4 regions of the Pseudofrankia sp. EUN1h genome follow, and region 3 is predicted to be linked to each of the others. Evidence: predicted binding sites of a transcription regulator. Region 3 holds the regulator's gene; each other region holds the start of a gene.
What was found. The regulator LexA, encoded in region 3, represses DNA repair genes until DNA is damaged. The targets are predictions, from matches to a motif close to CGAACNNNNGTTCG.
Positions count from the first base shown of each region.

Region 1 (6,427 bases), on a different contig from region 3:
CCCAGGGACGAAGCCATCCATTTATATCGTTGGGAGGACATGTACCAGGAGGCTCGTCACACGGCTGCCTCCGCCGACCTGGGTTGGGGAGAAGCATGACAGCGGCGAGCACCGCCACCGCGCCAAAGATCGACCTGCTCGACGCGGCGTCGTTCGCGAACGGCCAGCCACACGACCAGTTCAGCTGGCTGCGCGAGCACGACCCGGTACACCGCCACGACGAGCCCGACGGCCCCGGCTTCTGGGCCGTCACCCGCTACGAGGACGTCCGGCACGTCGCCCGCGACCCGGGCACGTTCTCCAACTCGCCGTCCGTGCAGATCGCCGACATACACGGCGACGGCGCTTCGGTGGGCGACCACCAGATGATGCTGATGATGGACCCGCCTCGGCACAGCAGATACCGCAAGCTCGTCAGCCCCGACTTCGTGCCCCGCTCCGTCAAGCCACTCACGCACCGGGTCGAGGCGCTCGCCCGGCGGATCGTCGACGCGGTCATCGAACGCGGCGAGTGCGACCTCGTCGACGACCTCGCCGGCGAGATGCCGTCCCTCGTCATCGCCGACCTGCTCGGCATGCCACTGGAAGACGGCCGGGAGCTCTACAAGCTGACCGAGCTGATCCACGCCGTTCCGGACACCGTGCCGGAAGGCACCCAGCTCAACGCGGCGATCAAGATGTTCACCTATGCGAGCGAGCTCCAGGCGTCCAAACGCCGCAACCCCGGCGAGGATCTCTCCAGCCGGCTGCTGGCCGCCGAGGTCGAGGGCCACCGCCTCGACGAGATGGACTTCAACCTGTTCTTCATGCTTCTCATCGACGCCGGCGGTGACACCACCCGCCAGCTCGTCGGCGGCGGCCTGCACGCCCTGTTCGAGCACCCGGAGGCGCGGGCCGCGCTGACGGCCGACCTGGACGGCCGCCTGGACCCGGCGATCGAGGAGATGCTCCGCTGGGTCAGCCCCGTCGTCTACATGCGCCGGACCGTCACGACCGACACCGAGCTGCGCGGCCAGAAGATCAGCGCGGGCGACAAGGTCGTCATGTACTACGGCTCCGCCAACCGCGACGAGCGGGTGTTCACCGACCCCCAGACGTTCGACATCACCCGCTCCCCCAACGACCACATCGCCTTCGGCAGCGGCGGCCCGCACTTCTGCCTCGGCTCCCACCTGGCCCGCGTCGAGATCGCCGCGCTGCTGCGCGAGATCCTCACGCGGATGCCCGACATCGAGCCCGCGGGGCCGACCACCTGGCTGCAGTCGAACTTCATCTCCGGCCCCCGCCACCTCCCGATCCGCTTCACCCCGGGCCCGAAACTCGGCTGAGGACGGCGCGACGGCCGATCGATCACCCGGTTGCCGAGGGTGACAGCGCGGTGGATTCCCGGTTGGTAAGACCCACGATCGATCTGTGTCAGCAGGCACAGGCGTTGGCACAGGTCAGGCTCGCGTCATGGCGTGCTTCTTGCGGGTCATGACGGTACCCAACGGCCGGTGACCAGGTCGGTCCACAGGCGACGAATCGCCAGGCTGTTACGGTCGGCGCGCGCGTGGGCGTTCAGGTGCCGCGCGAGCGGGAACGGCGTCGGCAGCAGCTCGAGCAGCGCTCGGTCCTCGGTCTCGACGGCGATGTCGAAGGCCAGGATGTCGGCGGCCGGACGGTCCTGTTCGGTGTCCGTGCGCAGGACGATCTGTACCAGTCGACACCGTTCGTCGTCGACCGGGGTGATCGCTTTGATCATCAGGTGCCGCAGACCGTCCGGATAGGCGATATGGATACGCGCGAAGAACGGCGCGTAGAGGTCGGAGACGGTGGTGCGGGTCGTCGCCCCGGTCTCACCGGGGCGGGACTCGACACTGACCTGACCACACGAGCGCAGGCCGTAAGGCTCGCGGGTGACCGTCGTATCGGCCAACTCGGCGCGGTCCGGGTTTCCGAACGTGTTCCGGTGCACGAACGCGATATGTGCCGGATCGAAGTTGTTCTCCAGCAGGTGCGGCGCGGTGCACGCAAAATCGAACTCGTACTCCGGCACTACCCGCCACGCGGGGTCGTCGTACTCCGGCAACGGCGGGATGTCCACGATCGGATCGTCGGCCAGGCACACCCACACCATCCCGTAGCGCTCTCGCGTCGCGACCATGGTCAGACCGCTCTTCGTCGGGTGTGGCGCGTCGGGGAACTGCGGAATGCGCCTCGTCCGTCCGGCGCCGTCCCATTCCCAGCCGTGGTAGGGACAGACCAGGTGACAGTTCGCGATCCAGCCCCGTGAGAGCGGTGCGTCCCGGTGCGCGCACCGGTCCAGCGCGGCGCTGGCTGGGGCGTCCGCGGAGGGCCGCCACAGCACAAGAGGGGTGCCCAGCACCGTCAACGCCACCGGCTCGTCGCCCAGGCTGCGGGCCAGACAGGCGGCGTACCAGAACCTACGAAAGACCGGATGTTCCGAGATCACCAAATGATCGGGCCGATCTACCCGCTCCTGGCGCTCGTCGCCGAACTTCTGTGGGGCGGTCCTCATCTCGGGACTGTCCTCCGAGGGCCGCGTGGAGGCGGTGACCACCGCCGGCTACCCACGAGGCCGCGCCCTCAGTACACACACCAGGCATAGCCGGCCGGTTTCGGTGACGTTGCGACCTGACCTGCCTCGCGGCGTCGCTCAACTGCCCATCACACCTCGCGCTGTACACCTCGCCGCTTCGCTGCAGTTGGCCGTTCGCTGCGGTCAATGGCCGAGCCCACAATCGAGGCCATTGGCCAGCCCCGGGCACCGTGGCAGCGGGCTGGTGCTCGGCCGGCCGAGGACGACCCGACGTCACCCGGCCTACCGCGCGCCCGATGGCTGGAGATGTTGCAGGAGGACGTAGAGCGAGTCGTCCCAGCTGAGGCGYCCGCCGCCATGGGTGTGGATCGCGTCGTCGTCGACGTGTCGGGTGGCGGCGATCAGCTGCTCGACCGGATCGGAATCCCCGCCGGAGTGGCGCCGCCGATCTGGCAGATCCGCGCGCTGGTCGAGACGGGGCGCCGGGACGATCTCGAAGCCGTCCGGCAGCGTCGCCACGATCCTGCCGTCGTCGCGGCGGCGCAGCGCGATGCCTTCGTCGTGGATCAGTCGGTGATGCCGGGAACACAGCAGTGTCAGGTTCTCCAGGTCCGTCGCACCCGCGTCCGCCGCCCAGGTACGCAGGTGATGGGCCTGCAGCCATCGAGTGTGGCTACAACCCGGGTACTGGCAGATCCCCTGGTCCCGGGCGTAGACCGCCTCCCGGAGCCGCTGGGTCGGCAGCCGACGCCGTCGCCCGAGTGCCAACGGGTTGGCCGCGTCGTCCTGGACGAGCGCGCGCACGAGCACGTCGCACCCGAGCCGGGACAGCACCGCCCGAGGCAGGCCGATGCCAGGGCCGGCGTCACACCGCAGCAGCCCGCGCGCCAGCCGGCTGACCGGATCGTTTCCGATCACCGCCGCAAACCCGCCAGCCGCCGCGATCCCGTCGTCCGACGTGGACCGCTCGTCCAACGCGAATTCGTTCCCCGTCGCGGACTGGTCGTCCGGCGCGGACCGATTCCCTGTCGTGGACCGGTCCGCCGTCGCAATCCTGCTACTCGCCACCGCGCTCTCCACCACCTTTCCACGCGCGGACCGCTCCCCCGCTGACAGCCCGCTGCCGCAGTCCCGGCCCGCTCCGTCGGCGGTCGGCGGCGAGGCCCCGCCCTCACCTCCGTCTCCCCGCCCAGCGGCGAGCCGTTCACCGGCCACCAGTTGACCGACCAGCAGGGTCTCCGCGTCAACATGCACCGTCAGCGTGTGCGCTGGGTCCATCAGCGCGGGCACAGGCCGGCACAGGAATCCCTCCGCGAGCGAGACCAGGGCGTCAGCGTCAGCGCGGCGATCACGCGGCGCGGCCACTATCTCGCCGTCCACCGACACAGGCCCGGGCTCGCCGTCGACCGGTGGTGGCGTGACGTCGTCCAGGGCCGCCCGGGCCGCGTCGATGGCCACCGACAGCCGGGCGCCCTCCTCCGCCGTCAGGACCGCCGACAGCCGGAACAGGCCGTCCGAGCCCGTCCGCCACGAAACCTTCCGCGCCGCCGACRGCTCCGACGGGTCCGCGGTCAGCTGGTGAAATCGGGACACGAGCCGCTCCAGCTGCCCGGCCGTGCAGTGCAGCGCATGAGCCAGCCACGACGGCTCCGACGCCGGCTCGGCCACCCGCGCCACCGCCCGTACCTTCGAGTACGACAGCCGCCCGGCCGCGAACGCCGCCCGCACCGCCGGCAGCCCCTCCAGTGCCCGGGCCACGGCCACGTGCTCCTGCGCCGTGCGGACCGAGATGCCACAGCGCCACGACAGCCACTGCGCGCACGTCGACATCCCGAGCCCCGACCACCCKTGACGTCGGTCGAACGCCGCGAGTACCCGCAACATCTGGCACGTCGCCGCCGCGATTCGCCCCGCCCACCCACAGATCTCCGCCTCCAGCTCGGGCAGCGGAGCCGTCTCCACCTCCAGCCCGGCCGAGCCGGATCCCACCATGCTGATCTTCTCCGCGCCGCTGATCTTCTCAGCGTCGAACTTCTCGTCGGACATCGCCACCACCGAGGTCAAGGAGTGCCAGGCCCAGTAACGGGCCGTCGATGCCGCCCGTCGATGCCACGACGATCGCACGCCGGTCCGACAGTTTTTCCAGGTCAGGGACCCGCCCGTACCTCCGACGGCCGGCCCCAGCCTGGGCCGCCGCCAGTCACGTCCATGGCGTGAGCCACGAGCCGTGCCGAAGACGCGTTCCGCGGCGTGCACCGGCCGGCCGCCGCCCGGCGGCTCGACGGCACGATGCCCGGCCGCCCGGCAGCGGCTCGGCGGCACGACGGACGACGGCCAGGCAGCGGCTCGACGGCCCGCCAGCGGCTCGACGGCCCGGAGGCGGCTCGACGGCTCAGCGAGCAGGCGAGCATGCGAGCATGCGAGCCAACCTCGCCGTGCGCCGCGGGCAGTCAGCGCACCCGCCGCGCGCCGCGCGTCATCAGGTCCCCGGCGAACCAGCAGGACGGAACATGCCGCATGGACAACCGTGCTCCGACCGGTGGATCTTCGCGTTCCGCGGCGCGCACCGATCTCCACCGGTCGCGGCAGGATGCCCCTAGGGACGCGCCTGGATCGCTTTCTGGGCTAGCGATCTTTGGTCGCTGGGAGGTCTTCACATCCGTGTCACGTTTCTGCAGGTGAGTGTGGCCCTTCGCGGCGGACGCCTTGATGCGGACGCTTTGATGTTGCGCAGCGCACAGCCCAGCTCACCGGCCAGGTCGACTTCTGTCACCTCAGAGCCGTGTTCGCTGGCACGCCGAGCCCGGCGCTGGCTGTGCTCGCCGCGGTGCGGGCCCTGTGAGTCTTGGCCCCGAATGACTCGGGCCCGCGGACCGACTGGCGGGAAGTTCTGGCTATGATCTACCGCAAGCACCTGCGCCACGGGGGGCGGATTCGTCCGCATACACGCGCGGGAGTCACGTCGTCATCCTGACGTTGGGTTGCCGGCCCCGGTTTCCGGCAGGCCCGCCTCTACGTAGAGGCACGTCCGGATAGGCGTGGCTGGCTCGACGGTGGACGCTGCTCAACAGCGCTTCGTCATATCCGGGGGACGAGGCGCGGGTGTGGAGCACCGTCGTGTTGTCCGTCGACCCCATCGGGGTCTGGATCCCGTCCTTCATGCCGTGCGCGGCGACCGCGGCGCGGCGGTGATCCGATGTTCCACGCCTACTTGGACGAGTCCGGCTCCGATCAGGCTCGCGATCCCCACACCTACCTGCTGGCTGCGGCAATCTGCGAGCCCGCCAAGCTCGATCAGCTCCGCTCCACCATGCGCGACCTGCTGCTTCCCGGACAGGTCAAGGTTCACTGGCGCGCGGAGCAGGAGAAGCGCCGTCGCCAGATCATGGAAACCGTCGCGTCGATCGCTCTTGAGCACATCGTCGTCATCCGCGACGGCAGAGAAGGCGAGCGCAGCGAACGCCGGCGCCGCCACTGCCTGGAACGCATGCTCTTTGAACTCGACCAGCTCGGGGTCGAGCAGGTCGTGGTCGAGTCGCGCGGCCGCAAGGACGATCAGCGTGACCGCGGGATGCTCGACATTTTGCGAACCCAGAAGGTAGTCCGGGGCCAGCTGCGCATGGACCACAGGCCCGGCCCAGAGGAAGCCCTCCTCTGGATCGCCGACGCGATCTGCGGAGCTGTGACACGCGACCGCACAGGGGATCCGCAGTTCCTCGAAACGGTCTCATCCCGACTGACGGTCATCTCCATCGAATGCTGACCGATCTACGCAGCGCGAAGCCCCGGGCCCTGTCGTCCGGCAGGAAGTCCCGGGGCTCACTTCCATCCCCACCGCGATGGGAACGGCACCAGTCCGATCGTGCGGATCCTCGACACCGAAGT
Region 1 covers NZ_MBLN01000065.1:44,108-50,534, forward strand. The annotation lists gene BCD49_RS24740 (cytochrome P450) at 96-1,328, shown strand; gene BCD49_RS24745 (Rieske 2Fe-2S domain-containing protein) at 1,475-2,521, opposite strand; gene BCD49_RS24750 (HNH endonuclease signature motif containing protein) at 2,825-4,588, opposite strand; gene BCD49_RS24755 (DUF3800 domain-containing protein) at 5,739-6,305, shown strand.
Region 1: the regulator LexA is predicted to act here: its motif matches at 4,774-4,787, upstream of BCD49_RS24750 (HNH endonuclease signature motif containing protein).

Region 2 (10,736 bases), on a different contig from region 3:
CACCGACGCGAGGCTGGGGGATGCCTGGTCGCACCTCGACTCGGGCGGGGCCGACGCGCTGGTCGTCGACGTCTTCGACACGCTGCTGTGGCGGCTGGCACCGCGCCCGGCGCACGTGTTCCTGCTGCTCGGTGAGCGGCTCGCCGCCGCCGGCCGGCTGCCGGCCGGCGTCACCCCCGCGCAGTTCGCCCAGCTGAGGATCCTCGCCGAGCGCCAGGCCGGCCGCCGGGCGCTGGCCACCCGCGAGGGCGCGGCCGTCGCCGGCGATGACAACGGCCCCCCGCCGCGGCTGGACGAGATCTGGACGCTGCTGCTGCCCGCGCTGCCGGGCGCTGGTGAGCTCGCCCCGCTGGTGGAGGCCGAGGTCGCCGCGCTGCGGGCGGCCCACCGCGTCGACCTCGCCGCCGCCGAGCTCGCCGAGCTCGCCGCGCTCAAGCTGGGCCTGCCGGTCTACCTCGTCGCCGACACCTGCCTGTCCGCGGCGCAGCTGGAACGCCTGCTGGCCCGTCCGGAGCTCGTGGGCATCCCGTTCGCCGGCCCGTTCACCTCGGCCGACATCGGCGTCGGGACGGCCGACGGCCTGCTCGGCCACGTGCTCGCGGCGACCGGCGCCCCCGCGTCGAGGCTGCTATACCTGGCCGGCGACCCGGTCGGCGAGCACACCGGCTCGGCCGGCCAGGACCCGATCGGTGGGCAGGGCGCGCTGGGTGGTTCGGGTGGTTCGGGTGGGCTGGGCGGTTCGGGCGGTTCGGGTGCCCATGACGGCCGCGGTGGGCGGAGCGTCACGATCATGCGCAGGGGCGGTCCCGCCCGCGACCTGCGCGCGACGCTCGCGATGGAGGGACTGCTCGACGACCCGGACGACGCTTCCCCCGTCGATCTCGAGTACGGCGACTTCGGGCTGACCGCGCTGCGCGCCCGCGTCCTGCACCGGGCCGACGCCGCCGCCGTCCCCCGGGCGCTGCGCCGCTTCTGGGACACCGGGGCGACCGTGTTCGGCCCGGTGTTCACCGGCTTCGCCGAGTGGGTCGTCGAGCGCACCCGGGAGCTGGGCGCCGACGAGGCGTTCTGCCTGATGCGTTCCGGCCGGTTCGTCGCGAGCCTGCTGGAGGGCCCCGGGCGCGACGCCGGCGTCGCCGCCCGGCCGCTGTGGGCGTCGCGCGAGGTGTGCGCGCTGGCGAACGTCTTCGAGGCCTCACCCGAGGAGCTGCGAGCCTTCCTGCGGCATGCCGGCACCGGCCCCGCGCACGCCGGCCCCGGCCCGGCTCCTGGCGCCGGGGGCGCGGTGGGCACCGTCGGGGCGCTGCTGCGCCGGCTACGGGTCGACCTCGCCGCCGCCCCCGGGATCTCCGCCCTCGCCGGCCGCCGGCTGGACGTGCCGGCCGGGCTGCTCGACGAGATCCTCGACGAGCTGCTGGAGACGCTCAGCCGGGACGACCGCGTCCGCGGCGAGATCGTGCTGGCCGCCGAGCGGCTGCGCGAACGGTTCCTGCGCTACCTGGACGAACGGCTGCCCGAGCGGGGCCCGGCGGTGCTCGTCGATCTCGGCTGGGACGGGACCACCCAGGCGCTGCTCGCCCGGCTGCTCACCGCCACCGGCCGCGAGGTCAAACCCGTCGGGCTCTACCTGGCGACCGGTCCCGTCGCGCTCGAGCACCGGCTCGCCGGCCACCGGATGGAGGGCTACCTCGCCTCCGGCGGCCAGCCAGCGCGCCTCGCCGGGCAGCTGCTGCGCGCCCCGGCGGTCGTCGAGCAGGTCGCCATGGCCGACACGGGTCGGCTCGCCTCGTTCGACGAGACGTCCACCCCGCTGCTGGGCCTCACCCGGACCAGCCGCACCCAGCTCGCGCAGCGGGCGGCGGCCCAGGACGGCGCCCGCGCCTTCCAGCAGGAGTGGTTGCGCTGCCGGCGCGCGGAGAGCCTGGACAGCCCCGACAGCGCGCTGCCGTCGCTGGGCGGTGACAGCGCCCGGCTCGCGCTGCTGCGCATGCTGGCCCGCTTCGTCGCCCGACCGACGGCGGCGGAGGCCGCCGCATTCGGTTCCTGGCGCCATGACGGCGACGACGACGAGCCGATCGGCATCCAGGCGTCGAGTGCCCCGGCACCCGCCGGCCGGCGTGGGCCCGCCCAGCCAGCCCAACCCGCCGAGCACGACGGCCGGGGCCTGCTGCCCGCCGAGCTGATCAGGCGGATGCCCTATCTGAGCCCGGCGGGCCTGGCGGAGCTGCCGCTGCGCGAGGCGACCTGGCCCGCGGCCGTCGCCGCCGTCGCGAACCGGCCGCTGGCGGTCGTCACCGAGCTCGCGGCCGCCGCGGGGATCGACCCAGGGGAGCTGTCCGCGCCGGCCGCGGCCGGCCCCGTCGAGGTGTACGTGGACACCGGCGCGGACTTCGCCCGCGGCCCCAAGGCCACCGCGGTGCCCTACGCCGGCCGGGACGGGCTGTCGCTGGTGCGGCTGCGGGTCGTCGACGCCGTCGGCGTGCGCCGCGTCCGGGTCGATCCCGCCGGCCGGCGGGGCCTGCTCCGGCTCGACTGGCTCACCCTCGGCTTCCATGTCGTCGGCTCGGGTGAGCCTCGACAGATCACCATCACCGCGTTCGACGGGCCGGGTTCGCTTCCGGATGTGGTGGGAGGCAGTATCCCCGCCCGGGCGGTCGGCGGCGCCGGATTGGCGGACCGTAGGCGCGGCATTGTTCTCAACCTGGTGGGACTGCGAATACTGCAGCCCAACTTGGTCGAAATCCTCGACGACGACCCGCAACTCGTCTACAACCTGGATCTGCCCGGCATGCCAGAGTTGGGTGGCACGTACGCAATTGACGTCGAGTTCGCCTTTGGTTGGATGGGGATCCGGGGGGACCCAGTGGCCGCTCCCGCGCCTGCCGCGGCGGGCTCGGCCTCCGGGCCGCAGCTGCCTCGCCGGGCTGCCCGCCGGGTGATGCGACAGCTGGGAGGCCTGCGGTGACAGCTGGAAGGCCCCGGGCGGGCGACCCGCCTCGCGGGATCCGGCGCCGGGCCTGGACAGGTCGAGACGGCCGGCTGGGAGGCCCGCGGTGAACGACACACCGAACACTGTCCCGGCCGAGCCGGCAGGCCCCGACGGCCTCGACGGGCCGGATGGCCTGGACGACCAGCCCATCTCCCACACCGCGCGCCCCTACGTCCGTTCGACCGCGTCGGCGAACACCGGCCCCCTGCGCCTTCCCGGTACCGACGGCGCCGGGCCCGGGGAAGGCGCCCTGCGGGCGAGCTTCGCCGACCTGGCGGCGGCCGTCGACGCGGCCGGTGCGGCTGGTTCGCCCGGTGCACCCGGTGCTGGCGAGATCGCCGTGTACGGCCCGGGCGGCCGCGGCGCGGTCCAGGGCTACGACCCGAGCGCCGCGAACCGCGGCGGTAGCCAGCCGATGCCGCTGCGGTCGGTCGTCGACCTGCGGGAGGTGTGGCTGCCCTTGCTGGGCGCGGCCGGCGCCCGCAGCATCACCCTGCTCGGCGCCGAGAACGGCTCGACGACCAGCCTGCTCGTCGACCTGCTCCGCGCCGGCGGCGGCGGCCGGCTCCTCGTCGTCGACCTCGAGCCGGGCCGGGTGCCGAGCGCCGGGCGCGGCCTGGACATCGAGGTGGTACGCGACCACGGCGCCGCCGGGCTCGAGGGGCACACCCCGACCGACGCCTACCTGATCGACGGCGACGCGAACTACGCCACCGTCGCCGCCACGCTCGGCGCGGTCGACGACGCCGTCCACGAGTTCGGCCGGACCACGTTCCCGCTGGTCATCGTCCACGACGTCGGCTGGCCCACCGGCCGGCGCGACCAGTACCGGGCCCCCGACCGCCTCACCGACGCCGACCTTCAGCCGCACTCCTGGGACGCCGGAGTGACGCTCGACGCGTCCGACGCCGTCCTGGGCCGCGGGATGCGCGGCGGCGGCGCCTACGCGTGGGCGCTCGCCGAGGGCGGGCCGCGCAACGGGGTGCGCACCGCCGTCGAGGAGTTCGTCGCCGGCCACCCCGAGCTTCGGTTCTTCACCGTCGCGCCGGTCCTCGGCCTCGGGGTCGTCGTCGACCGGCGGGCACCGTTCGCGACCAGGGTCGCCGAGCTGCTGTCGCCCTGGGTGGCCAACCCGCTGCTGGCCCGGCTGGAGCGCAACCGGATCGAGCTGTACCTGCGGGCCGTGGCTACCCGTGACGATGCGATGGCCGCCGCCCAGCTGCACCAGCAGGAATGGATGAAGCTCGACGCCGAGCGCATGCGCCTCGTCGCGCTCGACATCGAGAAGTCCGACCGGATCGCCCAGCTCGAACGGGAACTCGCCGCCGAGCGGGCGATGGCCGCCGAGGCACTGGGCGCCCGGCTGGAGGAACCGCGCCTGGTCGCCGCCGCCCGCTCCGCCGACTCCCGGCTGCGGGCGAGGCTGCGCCGCGGCCCGAGCCGCTACGAGCAGGCCAGGGCCCGGCTCGCCCAGGAGGAGGAACGCCGCCGCACCCAGCTCGCAGACCCGGCCGCGGCCGGCGCCTTCGGCCGGCTGGCCCTGCCGCCCGGCAGCGGCCCGGGCGCCGACGGCCCCGACGGCGCCGTCCACGGCTCGCTCGGCGGCGACCTCGGCATGAGCGGCGACGGTGACGGTGGGGCTCGGGCGTTGGCCCTTCCGCCAGGCTCCACCGGCGGCGGTCCGGCGGCCGGTGGCACCGCCAGCCGGAGGCCCGGCGCCGGCCAGGAAGCCGACGAGCGACTTCGCGGCCGTCACCGGCCACATCACCACGCCGACGGGCCGGACATCGTCGCCAGCGGCCCAGGCCACCAGGAACCCTCGCTGTGGACCCCCGGCCAGTCCGCCGCCGACCCGCCGCGGCGGGCCCGCGCCGGGTGGTCCGTGCCGCCCTCTCCGCCCGTGCCGCCCGTGCCACCGCCTCCGCCCGTGCCGCCTCCGGGTGAGCCGCTCGCGCTGTCGGTCCCGCCGGGCGCGGGCGCCGGCGCCGTCCTGCTGACCCCGTCGCCGCTGGCGCCGATACCGACTCCGTCACTACCCGCTCCGTCACTACCGCCTCCCTCGCCGTCCCCGCTTCCGTCGTCGCCACCGCTGTCGCCCCTGGCCGCCCCGTCCATGCTCGACCCGGCCTTGTTCGACCCGTCCTCGACCGGTGGCGCGTCCGTCCGGTCGCCGGTGTCGTCGCCGTTTCCCCCGCCGCTGGCCGGTGGGGGACCGTCGAGCCCGGCCCAGTCGGTGACGCCGATCCAGCCGGGTCGGCCGATTCCCGCCGGCCAGTCCATCCCGCCAGGCGCGTCGGTCCATCCGCCGGACTCCGGCCGACCGGCCGAGCTCGGCGCACCCGGCCAGCCACCCCTGTTCGACCGCTCTGGCGTCCCCCGCCGCCGCCGCGGTGCCTTCGCCGCCGACCGGCACGAGCCCCGCCACCGGGCCTCCGGCCGCAACGGTGGTCAGGCCTCCGACCGCAACCAGAAACCCGACCGCCCCTCCTGACCTGTCTCCGGTACCTGTTGCTGGTAGCTGTGGCTGGCACCTGTCTCCGGCACCTGTGGCTAGTCCGGTCGCGGCAGTTGGCGGCTATAGGGGAGGACCTGGCATGGGTGGCGAGTGTCCGCGCTTCGCATCAAAGACGCAGGGCTAGACGGAAACGGAGCCGCACGGAAACAGGGCTGGACGGAAAAGTGGTTATACAGAAACGGAGCTAGAAGGGGCAGGGAGCTTCCCTGCGCGTTCGAGTCTTGTCGCTGGCGCTGAGGCGGGTCGGTGAGTTTGCCAAAGGGGCGGCGGGTTTGGTGGTCCAGTTCTTGGTGTCTTCGTCAGGGAGTAGGCCTTCCTCGTCGTTCGCGGTGGTGTCGACCCGGTGGATCCGGGAAGTTGGACTGGTCCAGATGAAGATTCCTGGTTCTGGTTGGCCCAACGTCCAGCCACCTCGATGTTTTGCCGAATGGTGATGGCGGCAGAGCAGGCCAAGGTTGTCGAGCGCCGTGCGACCGCCCGTGGCGTGAGCGACCGTATGATCGATGTCGCAGCAGGTGGCGGGCATTCCGCAGCCGGGAAAGACGCATCGGGTGTCTCGATGTCGGATGAGCCGGGCAAGCGCCGGGGTCGGGATCCGTCGGTGTCCGAGGTCCAGGACCGTGCCGGTTTCCGGGTCGGTCAGGACACGGCGCCAGTTCGCGTCGGCGGCCAGCGTCCGGCCGACCGTGGCCGGGATCGGGCCATGTCCGACGAGTTCGGCGGGGTTGTCGTCCAGCCCAGCGAGGGTGCCGACGGCGGCGATGACCTGAATCTCGACCTTCACCAGCTCGCGGCGGTTACCCAGCACCAGCGCCGCGAGAACGTCCGCGCGCCGGGCGTCGATCGGCCGTCTGTCGCCGTCGGCACGGGCATCGGCTTTCGCGATCCGGTCGATCCGCTCGAAGATCGCGTGTGCGTCCTGGGCCGTCAACGTCGCCGACAGCAGGCCCATACCGTCTTCGAGTGGCCGGACGGTGACCCCGCGCTGGGCGTGGGCTTCCCTGCGCCGCCGCGCGGCGGCGTCCGGATCGATCCGAGCGACCATCCGGTGCAGCTTGCGGCGCCACTGCGACGGCGACTTCAACCGGCTGCCGGCCAGCATCTGTGTCTCGACGGTGGCTCGTTGCCCGCCGGACAGTGCCTGGGTGACGTCGTGCAGCGCGAGTAGCCGGGGGTAGTCCAGCTGGCCCGACGTCAACGCGTCGAGCGCGTCGGGCACCTGATGGGCGATATCCCAGGCCCGCGCGAGCCGGTCGGAAGCGGTGCGGGGCGACTGACCCAGCTCGGCGGCCAACTCGTCGGCAAGGAACTCCGAGTAGGGCCCACCGTCCTCATCGCCGCAGCCAGGAGGCGCCGGCCGCAGCCTCGCCAGCTGGACCTGCGCCCGGATCGTCAACCCCTGCAGACGGGAAGCCAGCCGGACAAGCCCCGCCACCAGGTCAAACGCCTCCCTCTCGGCGCAGCCAGCCAGCCCGGCCAGTACGGCCTCCAGGGCGGTATCCGCCTGGGCGAGCCACCTCAACGGTCCACCTTCGGGCCCCGCGACAGAAGACCCCGCGTCCAGAGACATCGCAGACCCCGCGTCCAGAGACATCGCGTCCGGCTCTTCCGCCGCGGGGACGGGCATCTGGGCGGCGGCGGCGATCGGGCGGGAGGGACGCGCCACCGATCGGGGCGACGACCGCCGTGGGGCCGGGGAGCCGAACGGGGATGGTCTGGAACCGGTGGGCCGGGAGGGGGGCCCGGATCGGACACCCTTTCGCGGTGGAGCGGTATCCGTGGAAACCGCCGGTGCGTCGGGCGACGACGGAGCATGGCCGTCACGCGTATCGAACATGTGTTCATGATAACTCGGGGAAGGGAAAAATCAACCAGTTCGGAATGCGGGCCGGGTACGTTCAGTCGTGCCGGACCGGTCATTCCCGCTGCCCTCCCCAGCTTGAATGGAGGGGGTAGTCAGAATGCACCCCCGGTCCGCTCATTTGACGATCGAGGCCAGCTTTGCTGTAATATCGGCTGGTCGAGTATTAGGGCCGATTCGGCTGGCGCGGTAGTCGCGTCGATGGTTGACCGTCTGCCGTGACGCGCTGAAGCGAGTCGAAGTAAGCCGTGACGAACCATGGCCCGAAAGTCGGTGCATAAATAGAGCAAAGAACGGCGGRGGTCGTGCCAGCTTAGTGCGCGGTGCCTGCGGGGCCGCCGTCAGCAGACGGGACGGTAGGGGGCGGTGGGAATGTAGTGCTGCCACTGGACGGCATCGAGCTGGTTGGATCCGGTGCGGCAGGCGGTCGCCAGGAGGGTGGCGTCATCGAGCGGGGTCAGCCGCGCCGTGTGGTCCGCGGCGACGGTGAGGGTCGACCGGCCGTCGGGGGTGAAGGCCAGGTCCTGGATCCAGTCGGTGTGGCCGGAGAGCTGCCCGACGGGGGCTGGCCGACCGCTCGTGGTGAGGTCCCAGAGATGGACCGTGTCGTCACGGCCGGCGGTGGCGAGGGTGCGGCCGTCGGGGCTGAAGGCCAGCGCGAGCACCCAGTGGGAATCCGCCCTGATCGTCTCCAGGGGGCGCGGGTGCCCCGGATCGGTGACGTCCCAGAGACGCGCGACGCCGTCGTAGCCGGCGGTGGCGAGCTGGCGGCCGTCGGGGCTGAACGCCACCGCCCACACGTAGTCGGTGTGACCGGACAGCGTGGCGAGCTGGCGGGGATGGCGCGGGTCGCCGATCTCCCAGAGACGGGCCGTGCGGTCCGTGCTGGCCGTCGCCAGCAGCCGGCCGTCGGGGCTGAACGCCACCTGACGTACCCAGCCGGTATGGCCGGTCAGGACGCTCAGCTGTGTCGGGTGTGCCGGGTCGGCGACGTCCCAGATCCGCGCGGTGTCGTCGTACCCGGACGTCGCCAGCAGCCCGCCGTCCGGGCTGAAGGCGACGGACAGCACGTAGCCCTCATGGCCGGTCAGCGTCGCGACCCTCACCGGGTTGGCCGGGTTGCTCACGTTCCACAGGAGCACGGTGCGGTCATAGCCCGCCGTGGCGAGCAGGGTCCCGTCCGGGCTGAAGGCGGCGGCCGTGACCCAGCCGTCGTGACCGCGCAGGACCGCGAGCGGCCTGGGCGGCGTCGCCGTCCCCGCCGTCCCCGCCGTCCCCGCCGGGGCGGCCGGCTCCGCTGGCAGAGCCTCTTGGGAAGCGGGATCCCGGGAGCCGGCTTCCCGGGAGCCCACTTCCCCGGCCTGGCCGGTCAGGGCCGCGAGGTCCCAGAGACGGGTGGTGCCGTCGGCGGAGGCGGTGGCGGCGAGCCGGCCGTCGAGGCTCACGGCGACGCCAAGCACCGACGCGGTGTGGCCGGGCAACGGGGTCGCCGCGGCGCCGGCGAACGAGGTGCGCAGGCTTGCCCGGGCGGCCGGCGCCGGGCTGATCCGGAAGGCGGCGAGGCTCAGCGCGTCGGCGACCTTCGCGTCGGTGGAACGGATCTTGTCGGCGGACGTGGCGACCTCGGTGGCAAGCGAGGCCGGCGTCGGGCTTGGCGCGGGCGAGCGCCCGAGCACCACCGGGATCAGGACGGCGATCAGCATCAGTGCGAGCAGCGGCGTGATCATCAGGGAGCCGTGGCGCAGCCGGTCTCGCCAGGTCCGCGCGGCCGGCCCAGGATACCCACCGCGGGCTTCGGCTCCGGCCGGTCCGTCACTTCCCGACTCGGGACCGTGCCCGCCGGCGCCGGCCGGCCCGCTCGCCGCGTCGCCGGCCTGCCCCCGCGTGCCGGTGCCGCCGGCGGCCGCGGCCCCGCCGGCGGCGAGCGGCGGGTCGGTTTCCGTGGGTGGGTCGGTGGCGCCGGTGGCCGTGCCCGGCGGCTGGCCGGGGATGGCGCCGGAGCGGATCGCCCGGCTCACCGCCGGGTCAGGGTGGGTTGGCGGGCCCATGCTGACCAGGCGCAGGAAGAGCTCCTGGGCGGTCGGGCGCTCCGCGGGATCCTTGCGCATCGCGTGCTCGACGATCGGGCGCAGCGCGGGGCCGAGGCCCTCCAGGTTCGGCTCGAGGTGGACGACCCGGTACAGCTGCACCGGGGTCGGGCCGTCGCCGAAGGGCAGCACGCCGCTGCTGGCATAGGTGACCAGGCCGCCCCAGGCGAAGATGTCCGCCGCGGCCGTCACCGGCCGGCCGTTGGCCTGTTCGGGGGCCATGAACGCCGGTGTGCCGATCCGCTGGATGTCGTGGCTGAGCACGCCGTGAGCGTCGGTCGCCCTGGCGATGCCGAAGTCGATGACACGCGGGCCGAGCGACGAGAGGATGACGTTCGACGGCTTGAGGTCGCGGTGTACGAGCCCGGCGCCGTGGATCGCGGTGAGCGCGGCGGCGACGCTGACGGCCAGCCGTTCCAGGTCGCCGGTACGCAGCGGGCCGCCGGCGAGCACGGCATGGGTCAGCGTCAGCCCGTCGATGTACTCGGTGACCAGGTAGGGCGGGCCATCCGGCGGGTCGACGACCTCGAGCACCTCCGCGGTGCAGAACCGGGCGACCCGGCGGGCCACGTCGGCCTCGCGCAGGAACCGCTCCCGGAACTCCGGCAGCCGGGCCAGGTCGGCCCGAATCATCTTGATCGCGACCAGGCGCAGGTCGCCCTCGATGCCATTCGGCCCGATCTTCGCCGCCCCGCCGGCCGCCGCCCCGGCCGCTGTGGCGTCTCCAGCCGCGGTGTCGCCGGGAGCGGTGTCGCCGGGGGTCGGGCGGCCGTCACGGAGGGGGCCGATGCCCAGGTAGACGGTTCCCATCCCGCCCTCGCCGAGCCGGCCGATCAGCTGGTAGCTACCCAGCTCCTCGGGGTCGTCGGCGGAAAGCGGGTCGGCGGCGACGGCGCCCAGCGGATGCGTCGGGTGGGTCGGGAGGGTGAGTCCGTGGTGCGAGCCGACCGCCAGCGCCTGCTGGCCGGGCAGGCTCGCGGGCACGAGCGGGAAGGCGAGCGCCTGGTGCTGGTTGTGCCGCACAGACCACCCCCGACCTAGCCGGCAGCCCTCTCCCGACAGGTCCCCAGTCTGCGGCCCCACCCGCGACGCCGTGGCGTCACAATCCCGTTGCCGTTGGTAGTTCCTGTTTGTGGCCTCGCCTCGGGATCAGCCGCGGCGGTGGCGATGCGCACCGGGGCGACGGGGGATGGACATCGTCTGCTCCGACTCGCTCGGCGGGTGGTCGGGACCGAGCCTGGACTGACCGCCCAAACCGACCGGGCCGGCGCTGAACCAGTCGTG
Region 2 covers NZ_MBLN01000002.1:582,309-593,044, forward strand. The annotation lists gene BCD49_RS03130 (hypothetical protein) at 1-2,965, shown strand, start outside; gene BCD49_RS45780 (hypothetical protein) at 3,054-5,480, shown strand; gene BCD49_RS03140 (HNH endonuclease signature motif containing protein) at 5,689-7,170, opposite strand; gene BCD49_RS03145 (WD40 repeat domain-containing serine/threonine protein kinase) at 7,707-10,352, opposite strand; gene BCD49_RS03150 (ArnT family glycosyltransferase) at 10,602-10,736, opposite strand, start outside.
Region 2: the regulator LexA is predicted to act here: its motif matches at 7,335-7,348, upstream of BCD49_RS03140 (HNH endonuclease signature motif containing protein).

Region 3 (4,212 bases):
CTCGCTGACCGAGCCTGGCAAGGTCCTCGGCGCTCACCGGACGGCCCTGGCAGGCCTTGCGGACACCAGCGACGACCTTGGCCCTGCTGAACGGCTCGGCGGCACCGCTGCGCTTGCGCACCTGCAGCGAGGCCTCCTCCATGGTCGTGAACCGCCGCCCGCAGGACGGGCACGCCCGGCGGCGCCGGATGGCCGCGCCCTCATCGGCTTCCCGGCTGTCCACCACTCGGCTGTCGGGATGCCGGCAAAACGGACACCGCACGGCTCCTCCCTTCGTCAGACCCCTGTAGGAACAACCACGCACGCGAGAGAACGCGTCCACGCTTCGGCCCCGTCCCTGCTTCCCGAGGCATGGCTGACGCAGGGCATGGCGACCTGGCCGGGGAAGCTCCCACGAGCGCGACCGCGCACCGTCGGGACGGTCTCCACAGCTCCCACGGAACGCTGCCGTTCCGCGGCTAGCTATTCCGCAACTACAAGCTGTGGACTACTTACAGGTATGTAACTACAAGATGTTGTGCTGCCAGAGTAGCGCATACCCGGATCACCCGTGAGCATGCCCCCCGCGCGTGTCGGATCCCACCCGCCCAGACGGGGAGAAGCAGCAGGTTCGCGARGAACCGTCACATGCCGACAGCCCGACGCCCGCGCCGACCGGGTGGTCGGCGCGGGCGTCGGGCCAGGGAAGGACGCCGCCGGTCAGAAGGCGGCGAGCGCCCAGTGAACGGCGAGCCATGCGGCGCTGGTGGCGCCCCAGACAGCGAGGACAAGCAGGAGCCCGGCGACGGCCCGGCCGCGGCCGGTCAGCCTCAGCGCGGGCGCCGGCCGTCCCGCCCGCCGGCGGTCCAACCTCGCGCCGGCGACCGGGTGCTCGGCGGCGACAGCCCGCGCGAGCGGGCTGGGAACCGCCGGCGGGGCGGCGTTCGCCGACCGACGACGGCTCGGTACGGGCAGGGCGATCACATCGGCGCCGTCCGGCTGTCGCGGGGCCGGGCGCCCTGGGACCAGGGTGGCCCCACGCGGGTTCGTCACGCCAAACCTCCTAGCGGCCGGGCCATTACCCGGCACAGCTCGTCGAGCGAAGCTCAACCAACGTCGGGGGGTCCGGGGCGCGAGCCCTCGAAGAACCGTGGCGACCGGTCATCGAGGGAGACATCCCCGGCAGACATCTGGGGCCATCGGGAAGGTAGCCCAAGATCTACAACTGGCGACCACCGGCGGCAGTAGCCGGTAGCGGAAGTCAGGACGAGGACAGGGCCCGCTTCGAACTGATGGTCGATTCTTACATGCACAAGGCCGACAGAGCACGCAGACACGCTCGAACGCCTGTTTGAGATTCGCGCGCCACCGGGCTACGGTCGTCACACGATCGGGCGCAACCCGGCTCCCCTTATCCACAGGTGAGGCCGATGAGAAGCCGGCGGCCCGGTCCCGCACCATGACCTTGAGCGAGGGAGAACCTAGGCCATGACCACGCAGGGCAGGGGGCCGCGCAGGGCAGGACGCCCGTCGGCCAGCGGCGACGAGGAGAGCGACGGCACCGTACGCGCCTTCCCCGACGGCCCCGTCGACGACGACGGCCTGACTCCCCGTCAGCGCAAGGTGCTCGAGGTGATCCGTGACGCGGTCGAGCGGCGCGGCTACCCGCCGAGCGTGCGCGAGATCGGCGAGGCGGTGGGCCTGACCAGCACCAGCAGCGTCGCGCACCAGCTCAGGATGCTCGAGGACAAGGGCCTGCTGCGCCGCGACCCGAACCGGCCGCGGGCGATCGAGGTGGTCTCCCCCGAGGGTGGCCGGCCGGTCAGGCCGATCCCGAAGACCCGGCAGACGGCCGGCGCGGGCAGGGGCCGGGGCGGCGTGAGCCCGCTGCGGGTGCACACGCTCGGCCCGGCCGACGACGCGCTCGCCCGCGAGGCCGGCGAGCAGGACTCGCTGAAGGCGGCGACCGCCTACGTGCCGCTGGTCGGCCGGATCGCCGCCGGTGGGCCGATCCTCGCCGAGCAGGCGGTCGAGGACGTGCTGCCGCTGCCGCGTGAGATCGTCGGCGAGGGCACCCTGTTCCTGCTCCGGGTCGTCGGCGACTCGATGATCAACGCGGCGATCTGCGACGGCGACCTGGTGGCGGTCCGCCAGCAGCCGGTCGCCGAGAACGGCGAGATCGTCGCCGCCCTGATCGACGGGGAGGCGACCGTCAAGCGGCTGCGCCGCCGGGACGGCCACGCGTGGCTCCAGCCGGAGAACCCGGCCTTCCACGACATCCCCGGCGACGACGCCACCATCCTCGGCCGCGTCGTCGCCGTCATGCGCCGCGTCTGAGCACTCCGTGAGGCGCTGAGACTGAACTCGGCTAGCCGAACTCGGCTAGCCGAGTTCGGCCTTGCGGTGGATCGAGTAGTGGAGCACGAGGAACGGCAGGCCGAACACCCAGAACTCGTGTTCGGCTCGCAGCTCGCCGTCCTCGAGGTAGACGTCGAGCTGCTCGGCGAAGCCGTGGACCGCCGCGGCGGTCAGCTCCTTCGTCTCCGCGTCCACATAGGTCAGATAGTGCCCGGGCTGGTCCAGGTCGCCGCGGCTGGACAGCACCAGCCCGCCGCCGGCCCGCGCGGTCGGCGCGAGGGTGGCCGTGAAGCTGGCCTGTGGCAGCGGGAAGCCGACGCTGACGTAGCCGCGGCCGTCCCGGCGGTAGGTCGTGTAGATCCCCACGTAGATGGGTTCGTCGTTGTCGACGTACGACCTGATCCAGCCCCGGATGCTTACGGTGCCGTCGTCGGTGCCGCTGATCGTGTCGATCCGGCTGCGAACCCCACGCTGCGCCTCTCGCTGGTTCATGGGCACGTTCGCCTGCCCCAGCGGGCGCGCGAGCACGGTGCGGTAGAGCAGGTAGCCGGGCCGCACCCACAACCGCCATCGCGGAACGATGTCGAGGGTGAACCGGGTGGTGTGCTCGTAGAACTCCCGCACCAGCGGGGCGACGGTCGCGGGATCGAACTCGGGGCCGGCCAGCTCGTCCAGCGAGGCGACGATCCCGACGTCGGGGGCGGCGGCCTGGTAGTCGCCGCCGAGCACCTCGGCCAGGTCGCGCACGTAGCCCGTCCCGACATAGCGGGTCCGCGCCACCAGCGGGACCACGAACGGCAGATCCGCGGGGCTGACCCGTTCGGCGAGCATCATCACCTGCGGGTCCCGGAAGATCGCCGCCGACACGGTCCGGAAGGCGAGCACGGTGGCCGCGCCGACGATCGCGGCAGGGACGTCGCCCCAGAGCAGCCGGCACCCGTAGCCGATGGCGAGCCCCACCAGCGGGCCAAGCACCACCTTCTGCGGACGGAGCCCCAGCGCGCCGGCCAGCGCGCCGGCGACCAGGCCCACGACCACCGGCCCGGCCCCGGTCACCGCCGCCAGCGCCCACGCCAGGGGCGCCGCCATCGCGGTGCTCATCACGATGCGCGACCACAACGCGGGGATCTGGCCGGGACGCTGCCGCGCCCGCGCGACCGCCTCCGACACCGTCGTCAGCAGGCCACCGACGACGGCCGCCGCGATCATGGGGAGCGCACCCCACCGAGTGGCGAGGGACAGCCCGGCGACCGCGCCGATGACAGCGGCCAGCCCGAGCGAACCGGGCTTGTCCGCCTTGCCCGATTCCTCCACGGCCACGCCACGAACCTACCGACAGGCGCCGTGGCGGTGATGCGCCCTAGGCGTCGACGCTCTGGCGGAAGGCGTCCAGGTCGGCGGCCAGGCCCGCGGAGACGCGAGCGCGCAGCTCGGTGCCCGTCGCGGTGTGCGCCTGGTCGAGAACCTCACCGGACTCGTGGATCCGGGCGACGAGATCCCCGCGGTTGTACGGGACGAGGACGTCGACCTCGACCTGCGGGTGCGGCACCCGGGCGGCCAGGGCCTCCACCAGCTCCTCCAGGCCGGCACCCGTCCGCGCCGACACGCACACCGCGTCGGGAGCGATCCGCTTGATGCCCGCGACCGTCGTCTTGTCGGCGATGTCGGTCTTGTTCACCACGATGAGCTCGGGCACGTCGCCGGCGTCGATGTCGTTCAGCACCTCGCGCACGGCCGAGAGCTGCCCGATCGGGTCCGGATGCGAGCCGTCGACCACATGGATGATCAGATCCGCGTCCGCGACCTCTTCGAGCGTGGAGCGGAACGCCTCGACGATCTGGTGGGGCAGGTGGCGGACGAAGCCGACCGTGTCGG
Region 3 covers NZ_MBLN01000045.1:94,542-98,753, forward strand. The annotation lists gene nrdR (transcriptional regulator NrdR) at 1-262, opposite strand, end outside; gene BCD49_RS11485 (hypothetical protein) at 700-1,032, opposite strand; gene lexA (transcriptional repressor LexA) at 1,468-2,316, shown strand; gene BCD49_RS11495 (hypothetical protein) at 2,362-3,657, opposite strand; gene hflX (GTPase HflX) at 3,698-4,212, opposite strand, start outside.

Region 4 (10,736 bases), on a different contig from region 3:
TCGCGAGCACCGCGTGGCTCGCCGGCCGGCGCGGCCGGTGGTGGCTCGCCGGCGCGCTCGCCGCCGGCGCCGCCGCGACCCGGGTCACCGGCATTCCGCTGTGGTGCGGGCTCGTCGTGCTGTACCTCGTCGAACGTCGCCGGGCCGGGCTGCCGGTGCTGGCGTTGCCGGCGCTGTCGCTGGCGCTCCCGCCGCTGCCCGTGTTCGGCTTCCTCTGGTACCTGCATGGCAAGACCGGGGAGTGGAACGCATACACGGTCGCGATGCGCGAGGGTTGGCACCGCTGGGTCGACTGGCCATGGTCGGGCTGGAAGGCGACTTGGGAGTCGGCCTTCCCGGGGCCGGACGGCTCGACGACGTTCACCTGGTTCTGGCGGGCCGAGCTGCTGGCCGTGGTCCTCGGCATCGTGGTCACGATCGCGTTGCTGTACAGCCGCCGGTGGGCCGAGGCGACGTTCATCGGTACCGCCACGGTGCTGATGGCCGCGACCAACTACTACGCGTCGGGCGTGCGCACGATGCTGGTCGCGTTCCCGGTCTACCTGCTGCTCGCGCGGCTCGCCGGCCGGTTCCCCCGGGCGGCGCCCGCCTACCTGTGGCTGTCCGGTCCGGTGATGGCCGCCTTCGTGGTCGCCTTCACCCAGGGCCGCTGGGTCGACTGACCGACGACCATGCCGTCGAGTCGAGTCGGGTTGGACTCGGCCCAGTCGGCCCAGTCGGGCCGGTCAGTGCCGACCGGGCGTCGGCGAGCCCCCGCCTCGAACCAGTTTCTCCGTCACTGTGGGTAGTCGTTTTGGAGATGGCGGCTGGGCCACCGGCCCGTGTGCCGGACTGACCGTGGGCGTCGGCGCCGCGGCCGGCGGTGGCGGCGCGGCCGCCGTCGAGGTCGGCCGCGCCGCCAACCGGCCCGAGGTGGATGGCTCGGTGCCCCCGGCGGGCGGCGCCAACGCGCCGCCCGCCACCAGGACGAACCCGGCCACGACGACACCAGCGAGCAACGTGGCCATGGCCTGTGCCGGGTACGGCATCACGGGCGCCTCGTCCGCGCCGTGCGCCGGCCGCTGCCGATGCGAGGTCACCACCGCCGTCGCCACTCCTTACCCCGGGTCGGCCCGTCCGTGCGCTGGCATCGCGCGGACGGTAACCCAGAGTGACGGTCATGTTGGGGAGCGCGGCGTGGGCGAGCGGGCCGAGCGCCGTCGGCGGGCGACGCGCCCCGCCGATACGGCCACCACGAGGCGAATCGCGTCGTGAGTGCGCCAGGATGGGGACGATGAGTACAGGCGGTGACCTAGAAGGACGCCCGGCCGGAGGCCCGGCCGGCGACGGCGAGCGGGCCAGGAACGCGCTGGCCTACCCGCTCGCCGGCGGGGCAGCCGCCGCCGTGTTGTGCGTCATCGTGCTGGCGGCCGTCGACCCGTCGCCCGGGCGGCACCTGCGCGGCCTGCTCATCCTGCTCGCGATCGTCGGCCTGCTCGCGGTCGTCTGGGGGTGGGCGCGCACCGTGTGGTATGGGCCGGCGGCGGACGGCCAGCCCGGTGACCGGGGTGCCCTGCCCGGCCGGGACGCCGAGCACGTCGAGTAAGCTCGACGCGGCACGGTGCTTGCCTTATCGCGGGCGCCGTCGGCGCGTTCTCCGCCGTGACCCACCACTACGGCCCCGGTACCAGGGATGTCCCGGTACCAACGGCGCGGCAGCGGGGGTGCGGTAGCGAGAGCGCGCATCATTCCCTCCTGCCATGGGTGCAACCCGTGGCCGCCGAGTCCACAGGAGGTGGGTTCAGCCTTGGCACGTCATTACGAACTGATGGTCATCCTCGATCCGGATCTTGAGGAGCGCACCGTCGCGCCATCCCTCGACCAGTTCCTGTCCGTCGTCCGCAACGGCGGCGGCGCGGTGGAGAAGGTCGACGTCTGGGGTCGGCGCCGGCTCTCCTACGAGATCCGCAAGAGCCACGAGGGCATCTACGCCGTCATCGATCTGCACGCCGATCCTGACGTCGTCGCCGAGCTCGACCGTCAGCTCACGCTCAACGAGTCGGTTATCCGCACCAAGGTCATCCGGCTGCCCGACGCGAAGAAGCCGCGCGTCGCCCGCCGGCCGGCCGCCTGACACACCCGCGGGACAGGGGGCACATCCCATGGCCGGTGAGACCGTCATCACAGTCGTCGGCAATCTGACCAGCGACCCGGAGCTGCGGTTCACCCCGAACGGGGCTGCCGTCGCCAGCTTCACGGTCGCCTCGACGCCGCGCACGCTCGACCGGGCCACCAACGAGTGGAAGGACGGCGAACCGCTGTTCCTGCGCTGCTCGATCTGGCGGCAGGCGGCCGAGCACGTCGCGGAGTCGCTGACCAAGGGCGCGCGCGTGATCGTCCAGGGTCGACTCAAGCAGCGCTCGTTCGAGACCCGTGAGGGCGAGAAGCGCACCGTCATCGAGCTCGACGTCGATGAGATCGGCCCGTCGCTGCGGTACGCGACGGCCAAGGTCGTCCGCGCGGCGCGCGGTGGCGGTCCCGGCGGTGGCGGCGGCTACGACGGCCCGTCGGACGGTGGGTACCGAGGCGGCGCAAGCGCTGGTGCTGGTGCTGGCGCTGGCGCCGCTGGCGCCGGTGGCTACAACGGCGGCGCGGCCGGTGCCGGCGGCGCGAGCGGCCCCGGTGGCGGCGGCGGTGGTTACCGCGGCGGTGGCGGCGGTGGCTCGTCCTCCTCGGGGGGCGGCTATTCCGGCGGCTCCGTCGAGGACCCCTGGTCGCAGCCGTCCGGTGGCTACTCCGACGAGCCGCCCTTCTAGCGCCCGTTCGTGGTGTCCGGGCGTCTCTCGCCCGGCGCGCGCCGAGCCGGCTGAGCCTGCCCGCCGCGCGCTTGGCGACTTCGCCCAGGCCGCGATGCTGCCCGGGACCGGACCCGGACCTCGATGGCGCCTCGCGCCTGACGAGGTCTCCGGGACCTCACCCGACTTCGTCTGAATCTAGGAGTGCACAACCATGGCCAAGGCGGCTGTGCGCAAGCCTAAGAAGAAGGTTTGCGTTTTCTGCAAGGACAAGACCGAGTACATCGACTACAAGGACACGTCGCTGCTGCGCAAGTTCATCTCGGACCGCGGCAAGATCCGTGCCCGCCGGGTCACCGGCAACTGCAGCCAGCATCAGCGGGACGTCGCCATCGCGGTGAAGAACAGCCGCGAGATGGCGCTGCTGCCCTACACCTCCACCGCGCGCTGAGGAGGGTGACGGGACATGAAGCTCGTTCTCACCCAGGAGGTGCCAGGTCTCGGCAGCCCCGGCGATATCGTCGAGGTGGCCGACGGCTACGGCCGTAACTACCTGGTTCCCAAGCAGTTTGCGATCATCGCGACCCGCGGCATCGAGCGCCAGGTCGAGCAGATCAAGCGGGCCCGATCGGCCCGCGAGGTCCGTGACCTGGGGCACGCGCAGGAGATCGCCGCGCAGCTCAAGGCGCTGTCCGTGACGCTGACCAGCCGGGCGGGCAAGGAAGGCCGGCTCTTCGGCTCGATCACCGCCGGCGACGTCACGGAGGCCGTGGCGAAGGCGGGCGGCCCGGCGCTGGACAGGCGGAAGGTCCAGCTGACCTCGCCGATCAAGGCCGTCGGTCAGCACACCGTCGCGGTGCACCTGCACCCCGAGGTGACCGCCCAGCTGACCGTCAAGGTCGCCGCGGCCTGACGCGCGGAAGCGGTCACGCGGGGGCTCGGCGCCCAGGCGCCGAGCCCCCGCACGACACCTGCCCGGTGTCCCGGAAACGTCCGGGGCACCGGGCATCGTCGTCTCCGGACCGGCCTGTCCGTGTCATCGAATGTCGGCGTCGGCACGTCGCGTGGTCCACAAGTGGCCCTCGTAAGGCGACGCTCTCCCTGCAGGGGCCCCGTTCGGAGACTTTGGTGAACTTTTTTTGTGTCCACAGGGCGCCGGGGAGAATGCCCAGCCTGACAGCCGATCCTGGCCGGTAAGCCGCTAGTCTGTCCACAGCTCATCGGCCGTCGTCCCGAGGTCCTCCCCAGGTCGTACCGGCGTTGCCCACAGGTTTTCCACACATGCCTGTGGATAACTTTTTGCTGGTCGGGGGCTGTGTTCCCTAAAGTCGGCCACTCAGGGATCGCCGCGGGGCTCCGAGGGCGACGCGCGGGGAGGCGCACGCACGTTCGTCCCCATCCGGCGCGCGCGGCCGTCCCAGCGCTCCTGCTTGACACAGGCCGYCCGCCTCATCGAACATTTGTTCGATGCACGGTACTGGCCTGGGTCGACCAGCACTGGTTGACCGGCCCCGGTTGACCAGCACTGGTTGACCGGCCTGGTCAGCCGGGGGGCGGTACGTAGCGTTGTCGGGCCGTGCTGGAAGATCGTGGACGGGGGGTGAGGCGGGTGACGGTCACCGACATCGCGCGCGGTGGCGGCCAGCCCGTCGAGTTCGACCGCACACCCCCACACGACCTGCCGGCCGAGCAGAGCGTGCTCGGCGGCATGATGCTGTCCAAGGACGCCATCGCCGACGTCATCGAGGTGATGCGCGCGGGCGACTTCTACCGGCCGGCGCACTCCACGGTGTTCGAGATCATCGGTGACCTCTATGGTCGCGGCGAGCCGGCCGACACGGTCAGCGTCGCCGCGGAGCTCGGCCGGCGTGACCTGCTGGATCGCGTTGGCGGCCCCGGCTACCTGCATACGTTGATCTCCAGCGTGCCGACCGCCGCGAACGCGGGCTACTACGCCAGGATCGTCGCGGAGAAGGCCGTGCTGCGCCGCCTCGCCGAGGCCGGCACGAAGATAGTCCAGCTCGCCTACGGCCCGTCGAACGATGTCGACGAGTTGGTCGACCGCGCCCAGGCCGCCGTCTATGAGGTCACCGAGCGGCGCACCACCGAGGACTACTCGCCGCTGGGTGACCTGCTCAACCCGGCCCTCGAGGAGATCGAGGCGATCGCCGGCCACGAGGGCGCCCTCACCGGCGTGCCCACCGGCTTCACCGACCTCGACGAGCTGACCAACGGACTCCACGGTGGACAGCTGTGGATCGTCGCCGCCCGCCCGGCGGTCGGGAAGTCGACTCTGGGTCTCGACTTCGCGCGGGCGGCCTCCATCAAGCACGGAATGACGTCCGTCATCTTCTCGCTGGAGATGAGCCGCATGGAGATCACCATGCGGCTGTTGTCCGCGGAGGCCCGGGTCTCGCTGCAGAACATCCGGACCGGCCGGCTGACCGACGACGACTGGGCACGGCTGGCGCGGCGGATGGGCGAGGTCGCCGAGGCGCCGCTGTTCATCGACGACAGCCCGCACCTGACGATGATGGAGATCCGGGCGAAGGCGCGCCGGCTGCGCCAGCGCCATGACCTTCGCCTCGTCATCCTCGACTACCTGCAGCTCATGTCCTCGCCGAAGAGAGTGGAGAGCCGGCAGCAGGAGGTCAGCGAGATCTCCCGGTCGCTGAAGCTGCTCGCCAAGGAGCTGGAGGTTCCCGTCGTGGCGATCTCACAGCTGAACCGCGCCTCCGAACAGCGTGCCGACAAGCGGCCCCAGGTCTCCGACCTTCGCGAGTCCGGCAGCCTGGAGCAGGACGCCGACGCCGTGATCCTGCTGTACCGCGAGGACACCGTCGAAAAGGAATCCGCCCGGGCCGGCGAGGCCGACCTGATCATCGCCAAGCACCGTAACGGCCCGACCGGCACCGTCACGGTCGCGTTCCAGGGTCACTACTCCCGCTTCGTCGACATGGCGAACTGACCGCCGATGGGCTACTGAGCCCGTCCTGGCGGCTCGTCCTGGCTGAGCCTTCCTCGTCATCCGTCCGGCTGGTGGTCGGAATCGGTCGAGCTACTCCGCGGGGCGCCAGAGGCGGGCTGAGGTGTCGCCCGCGGTGGCGAGGATGTCGTCGGTCGGGGAGAAGGCGAGCGCCCGGACGGTGCCGACGTGACCGGTCGAGAGCTGGCCGAGCGGCTCCGGGCTCGCCGGGTCCTCGACGTTCCACAGGCTGACTGCGGCGCCGATACCGACGGCGGCCGCGAGGGTGCGGCCGTCGGCGGCGAAGGCGACCGCCCGGACCTGGCCGCTCTGCCGGCTGGCCAGCTCGGCGAGGCTTGACGGATGCGCCGGGTCGGTCAGGTCCCACAGGCGGACGGCGCCGAAGCCGGCGGCCACGGCGAGGGTGACACCGTCGGGTGACACGGCGAGCGCCCGCACGTGCCAGCGGTGGTCGGCGAGCGGCGGGCCGAGCGGGCGGGGGACCGACGACGTCAGGTCCCAGAGCCGCGCGGTGTGGTCCGTCCCGGCGGTGGCGAGGATCTGGCCGTCCGGCGAGAACGCGACGGCGAGGACCTTCCCCTGGTGGCCGGCGAGCGGGCGCCCGAGCGGGCGGACGGCGTCCCGGCTGGCGCCGTCGAGGTCGAGCTGCCAGAGCCGGGCCGTCCCGTCGAGGCCGCCGGTGGCGAGCAGCCGGCCTCCGCGGGCGAACGCCACCGAGGTCACCTGGTCGGAGTGGCCGTGGGCGATCCCGAGCGGGTGGTAGCCATGGCCGTCGACGGCGGGCCGCGCTTCGGAGCCGGTGGCCGCCCGCAGCCAGAGCCGCGCCGTGTGGTCGCCACCCGCGGTCGCCAGCGCGCGCCCGTCCGGCGAGTACGCGACCGCGAGCACCCGCCCCTCGTGGCCGCGCAGCGGTTCACCCAGCGGGGACGCGCCGGTGTCGGTCTCGCCGGCGAGCCGCCACACCCGGGCGGTGCCGTCCACGCTCGCCGTCGCGAGCATCCGGCCGTCGGGGGCGAACGCGACCGACGTGACCTGGCCGGTGTGGCCGGCGAGCGGCTCGCCGAGCGGGACCGCGTCGACGGCCGGTCCGAGCCCGACCAGCCCGGCGCGGCGCACGCCGAACCGCCTGGTCGGCCGGCGGCGGCCGGCCGGGTCCGCGCCGCCGTCGACCGGGCGGCCATCGTCGAGTCGGTGAGCATCGTCGGGCGGCCGCGTCCCGCCGGCCAGGTGAGGCGGAACGAAGGTGGTCGCCTCCCGGGTGGGCGGGTCGGTCGTCGCGGCCGGCCGGGCGGGGGCGGCGCGCCCGCGAGGATCTGTCGGTAGGGCCCGGGCGGTCGTCTCCTCGCCGGCGGCGTGGGTGCCCGGACCGGCCGGGGACACGCTGGCCGGGCGCGGCCTCGCCAGTGCGGCGCGACCGGCGTCGATGTCCCGGGCGATGTCCGCGGCCAGCGCCAGCGCCTCTTCCATCGCCGACCGCGCGACCCGTCGTGGAGATGGCGCGGCTGGGAAGATCGCGCCGGCGGACGGGTTGGCCGACGACGGCCGCTGAGAAGGCGGGAGTGGCGCCGCGTCGGGTCTCGCGGTCGCGGCGACCGGCTCGACCGGCTCTTCCGGCTCGAGCGGCGCGTCTTCCTCGTCGTCCTCCTTGTTCTCCTCGTCGTCGAGCTGGGTGGCGCCGACGAGGAGCAGCAGCAGGCCCTGGGCGGTCGGGCGCGTGGCCGGGTCCTTCGCCATCGCCCGGGCGACCAGCTCCCGCAGGCCCGGGTCGAGGCCGGTCAGGTCGGGTTCCTCGTTGACGGCGCGGTAGAGCACCACCGGGCTGGGGCCGTCGCCGTGTGGCAGCCGACCGGTGGCCGCGTAGAGCACGACCCCACCCCAGGCGTAGATGTCGGCTGGCGGGGCGACCACGCCGCCGAGCGCCTGTTCGGGTGCCATGAACGCGGGCGTGCCGACGCCGGCATGGGTGAACGTGGTCGTCGCGTCCATCGCCCGGGCGATGCCGAAGTCGATGACGCGGGCGCCCGATGGCGACAGCATGATGTTGCCCGGTTTCAGGTCACGGTGGACCAGGCCGGCGGCATGGATGGCCGTCAGCGCCGAGGCGACCGCGACCGCCAGCCGCTCCACCTCGACGCCCGGCAGCGGCCCGTCCTCGCGGACGGCGGCGGCCAACGTGCGCCCCTCGATGTACTCGGTGACCAGGTAAGGCCGGCGGGACGCGACGTCCACGTCCAACACCTCGGCGGTACAGAACCGCGCGACCCGGCGGGCCGCGGTCGCCTCCTGGCCGAACCGCTCCCGGAACTCCGGCTCGCGCGCCAGGTCGGGCCTGATCACCTTGACCGCGACGAGCCGCTCCCGGCCACTCCCGCGAGGGTCGGCCCTGTCCGGGGCGGCGGCGCCTGCCGCCGTTTCGCCGTCATCAGCCCCGTCGGGGTCTGCCCGGCGGCCGAGGAACACCGTGCCCATCCCGCCCTGGCCGAGGCGCCCCAGCAGCTCGTAGGGACCAAGCCTGGTCGGGTCGTCCTCGTCGAGAGGTTCCACCCCGCCGCCGCCCGGGCCTTCGACCGTGCCGTCTCCGACCACCATGCCGACGCCCCTGTCGCCCTGGGAAACCGCTGGCTTGAGAGGATATTCGGTGCCAACCCGCCGTTACTCCGCTTCGACGGCACCCGGGATGTCCGGCTGGCCGGCGGCGCCGTCGCGGCGGGTGCCAGACTTGCGGCATGAGCGCATCCGGGGCGGCCGCGGACGGCACCCGTGGCCCTGAGTCCGCGGTCACGGAGATCGCAAGGTTTAACGTGAAACCAGGAACGGAGAGCGACTTCATCGCCGCGTACCACACGGTCCGGCACGAGATCGCGACCTCGCCCGGCTGCCGCTCGATGCGGATGAGCCGGGGTGTCGAGTCACCGAGTTCGTTCGTGCTGATCGTCGAATGGGACAGCCTGGAGGCGCACACCGAGGGGTTCCGCGGCTCCGACGGCTACGGCCGCTGGCGGGCGGCGATCAGCCCGTACTTCGCCGGCACGCCGACCGTGGAGCACGTCGCCGGCGTGGACGTCTCGTCCTCGTCCGCTGCCTCCGCCTCCGTCGGCTCGGCCTGACGGCGCCGGGCAGACGACCGGGGGAGCGATGGCCGAGTTCTTCAAGCAGTTCTTCGGATTCCTGATCTTCGCGCCGCTGACCGCGGCGGTGTTCGGGGTCGGCATCTGGGTCCTGCCCGCCGTGTTCCTGCGCGACCAGCTCGCCCGGCTGAACCTGCGGTTCTTCCACTTCTTCGTCACCGGCTACGTCTTCATCGCGATCACGGCGATCTATCTGCTCGTCGTCGGGTCGAAGCTCAGCGCGGCGGACGGCGGCGGGCGCCACCACCAGGCGGGCCCGATCCTCGGCACGCTGGCGTCGCTGGCACTCTCCTGGTGGATTCAGCGCCTGCTGCGCAAGCGCTTCCCCCGTCGCCCTCGACCAGGCGGGCCGCCGGCGCCCACCTACCCCGGGGTTGGCCGGACCGGTTACGGCCATCCCGGCTACGGTCACCCCGGATACGGCCAGCCCCCGGCCTTCCCGCCGCCTGTCCAGCCCGGCTACACCCCGCACCCCGGTTATGCCCCGCACCCTGGCTACCCCGGCTATCCGGCCTTCCCACCGGCCCATCAGCCCGGTCAGCCCGGTCAGCCCGGCCAGCTAGGGCAGCCCACCCCGCCTCCCCCGCCAGACGGCGATCCCACCGCCATCGAACCGCCCCGCCCCCCCGGCCTGCCCTGGGCCGTCCCGCCCCCCGGGCCGTCCACACCCCCTCCGGCGCACCCCGCCGACTGACGGTTCGGCGGCGTCCTCCACGTCCTCGACGTCATGCGGGTCCGGCGGAACGCGGAGCCCGCGACGGCGCGCGGGTCGACCAGCTGACTCGCCGCCGGCTCGGACCGGCCCCGTCCTGAGGTCAGGATGGCGGCCGCGGCGGATACGCTGATAAGCGGCGCGGAACCGAATCGGGTGCGTGCCCCCGCGTGCTGGCGGCCCGCTGGCGAACCCAGTTGGCGAACCCAGTGGCAAGCCCGGGCCTGGCGCGCGCCGCCACGAGTGCAGCGACCGGGCCGCGCGACCCCGCCCCGCCGCGCTCGCCGGCCGCACGCCGAGGCGCCGTGCCTGGTCGCCGACCAGCGGTCGCTTTCCTGGAGGCCCGCAATGTCATCCCGGGGGACGCCCCGGATCCCCGGCAGTCGAAGGTCCTGAGGTCACAAGATGCCCGCACTGCGTTCCCGTACGACCACCCATGGCCGCAACATGGCCGGCGCCCGCGCCCTGTGGCGGGCCACCGGCATGACCGAGGACGACTTCGGCAAGCCGATCGTGGCGATCGCCAACAGCTTCACCCAGTTCGTCCCGGGGCACGTGCACCTGAGGGACCTGGGCAGGCTGGTCGCTGACTCGGTCGCGGCGGCCGGCGGCGTCGGGCGCGAGTTCAACACGATCGCCGTGGACGACGGGATCGCGATGGGGCACGGCGGGATGCTGTACTCGCTGCCGTCGCGAGAGATCATCGCGGACAGCGTCGAGTACATGGTCAACGCGCACTGCGCCGACGCCCTGGTCTGCATCTCCAACTGCGACAAGATCACCCCGGGGATGCTGCTCGCCGCGCTGCGGCTCAACATCCCGACCGTGTTCGTCTCCGGTGGGGCGATGGAGTCCGGCAACGCGGTCGTCCAGGGTGGCACGGTCCGCTCCCGGCTCGACCTCATCGACGCGATGACGGCGGCCGTCAACCCGGACGTCAGCGATGCCGACCTCAGCATCATCGAACGCTCCGCCTGCCCGACCTGTGGCTCCTGCTCGGGGATGTTCACCGCGAACTCGATGAACTGCCTGACCGAGGCGATGGGCCTGTCACTGCCGGGCAACGGCTCGACGCTGGCCACCGCCGCCGCCCGCCGGGAGCTGTTCGTCGAGGCCGGCCGGCTCGTCGTCGACCT
Region 4 covers NZ_MBLN01000036.1:2,628-13,363, forward strand. The annotation lists gene BCD49_RS08205 (hypothetical protein) at 1-662, shown strand, start outside; gene BCD49_RS43455 (hypothetical protein) at 726-1,082, opposite strand; gene BCD49_RS08215 (hypothetical protein) at 1,274-1,585, shown strand; gene rpsF (30S ribosomal protein S6) at 1,787-2,113, shown strand; gene BCD49_RS08225 (single-stranded DNA-binding protein) at 2,142-2,795, shown strand; gene rpsR (30S ribosomal protein S18) at 2,989-3,225, shown strand; gene rplI (50S ribosomal protein L9) at 3,241-3,687, shown strand; gene dnaB (replicative DNA helicase) at 4,384-5,742, shown strand; gene BCD49_RS08245 (WD40 repeat domain-containing serine/threonine protein kinase) at 5,833-8,349, opposite strand; gene BCD49_RS08250 (antibiotic biosynthesis monooxygenase family protein) at 8,487-8,867, shown strand; gene BCD49_RS08255 (hypothetical protein) at 8,896-9,582, shown strand; gene ilvD (dihydroxy-acid dehydratase) at 10,006-10,736, shown strand, end outside.
Region 4: the regulator LexA is predicted to act here: its motif matches at 4,228-4,241, upstream of dnaB (replicative DNA helicase).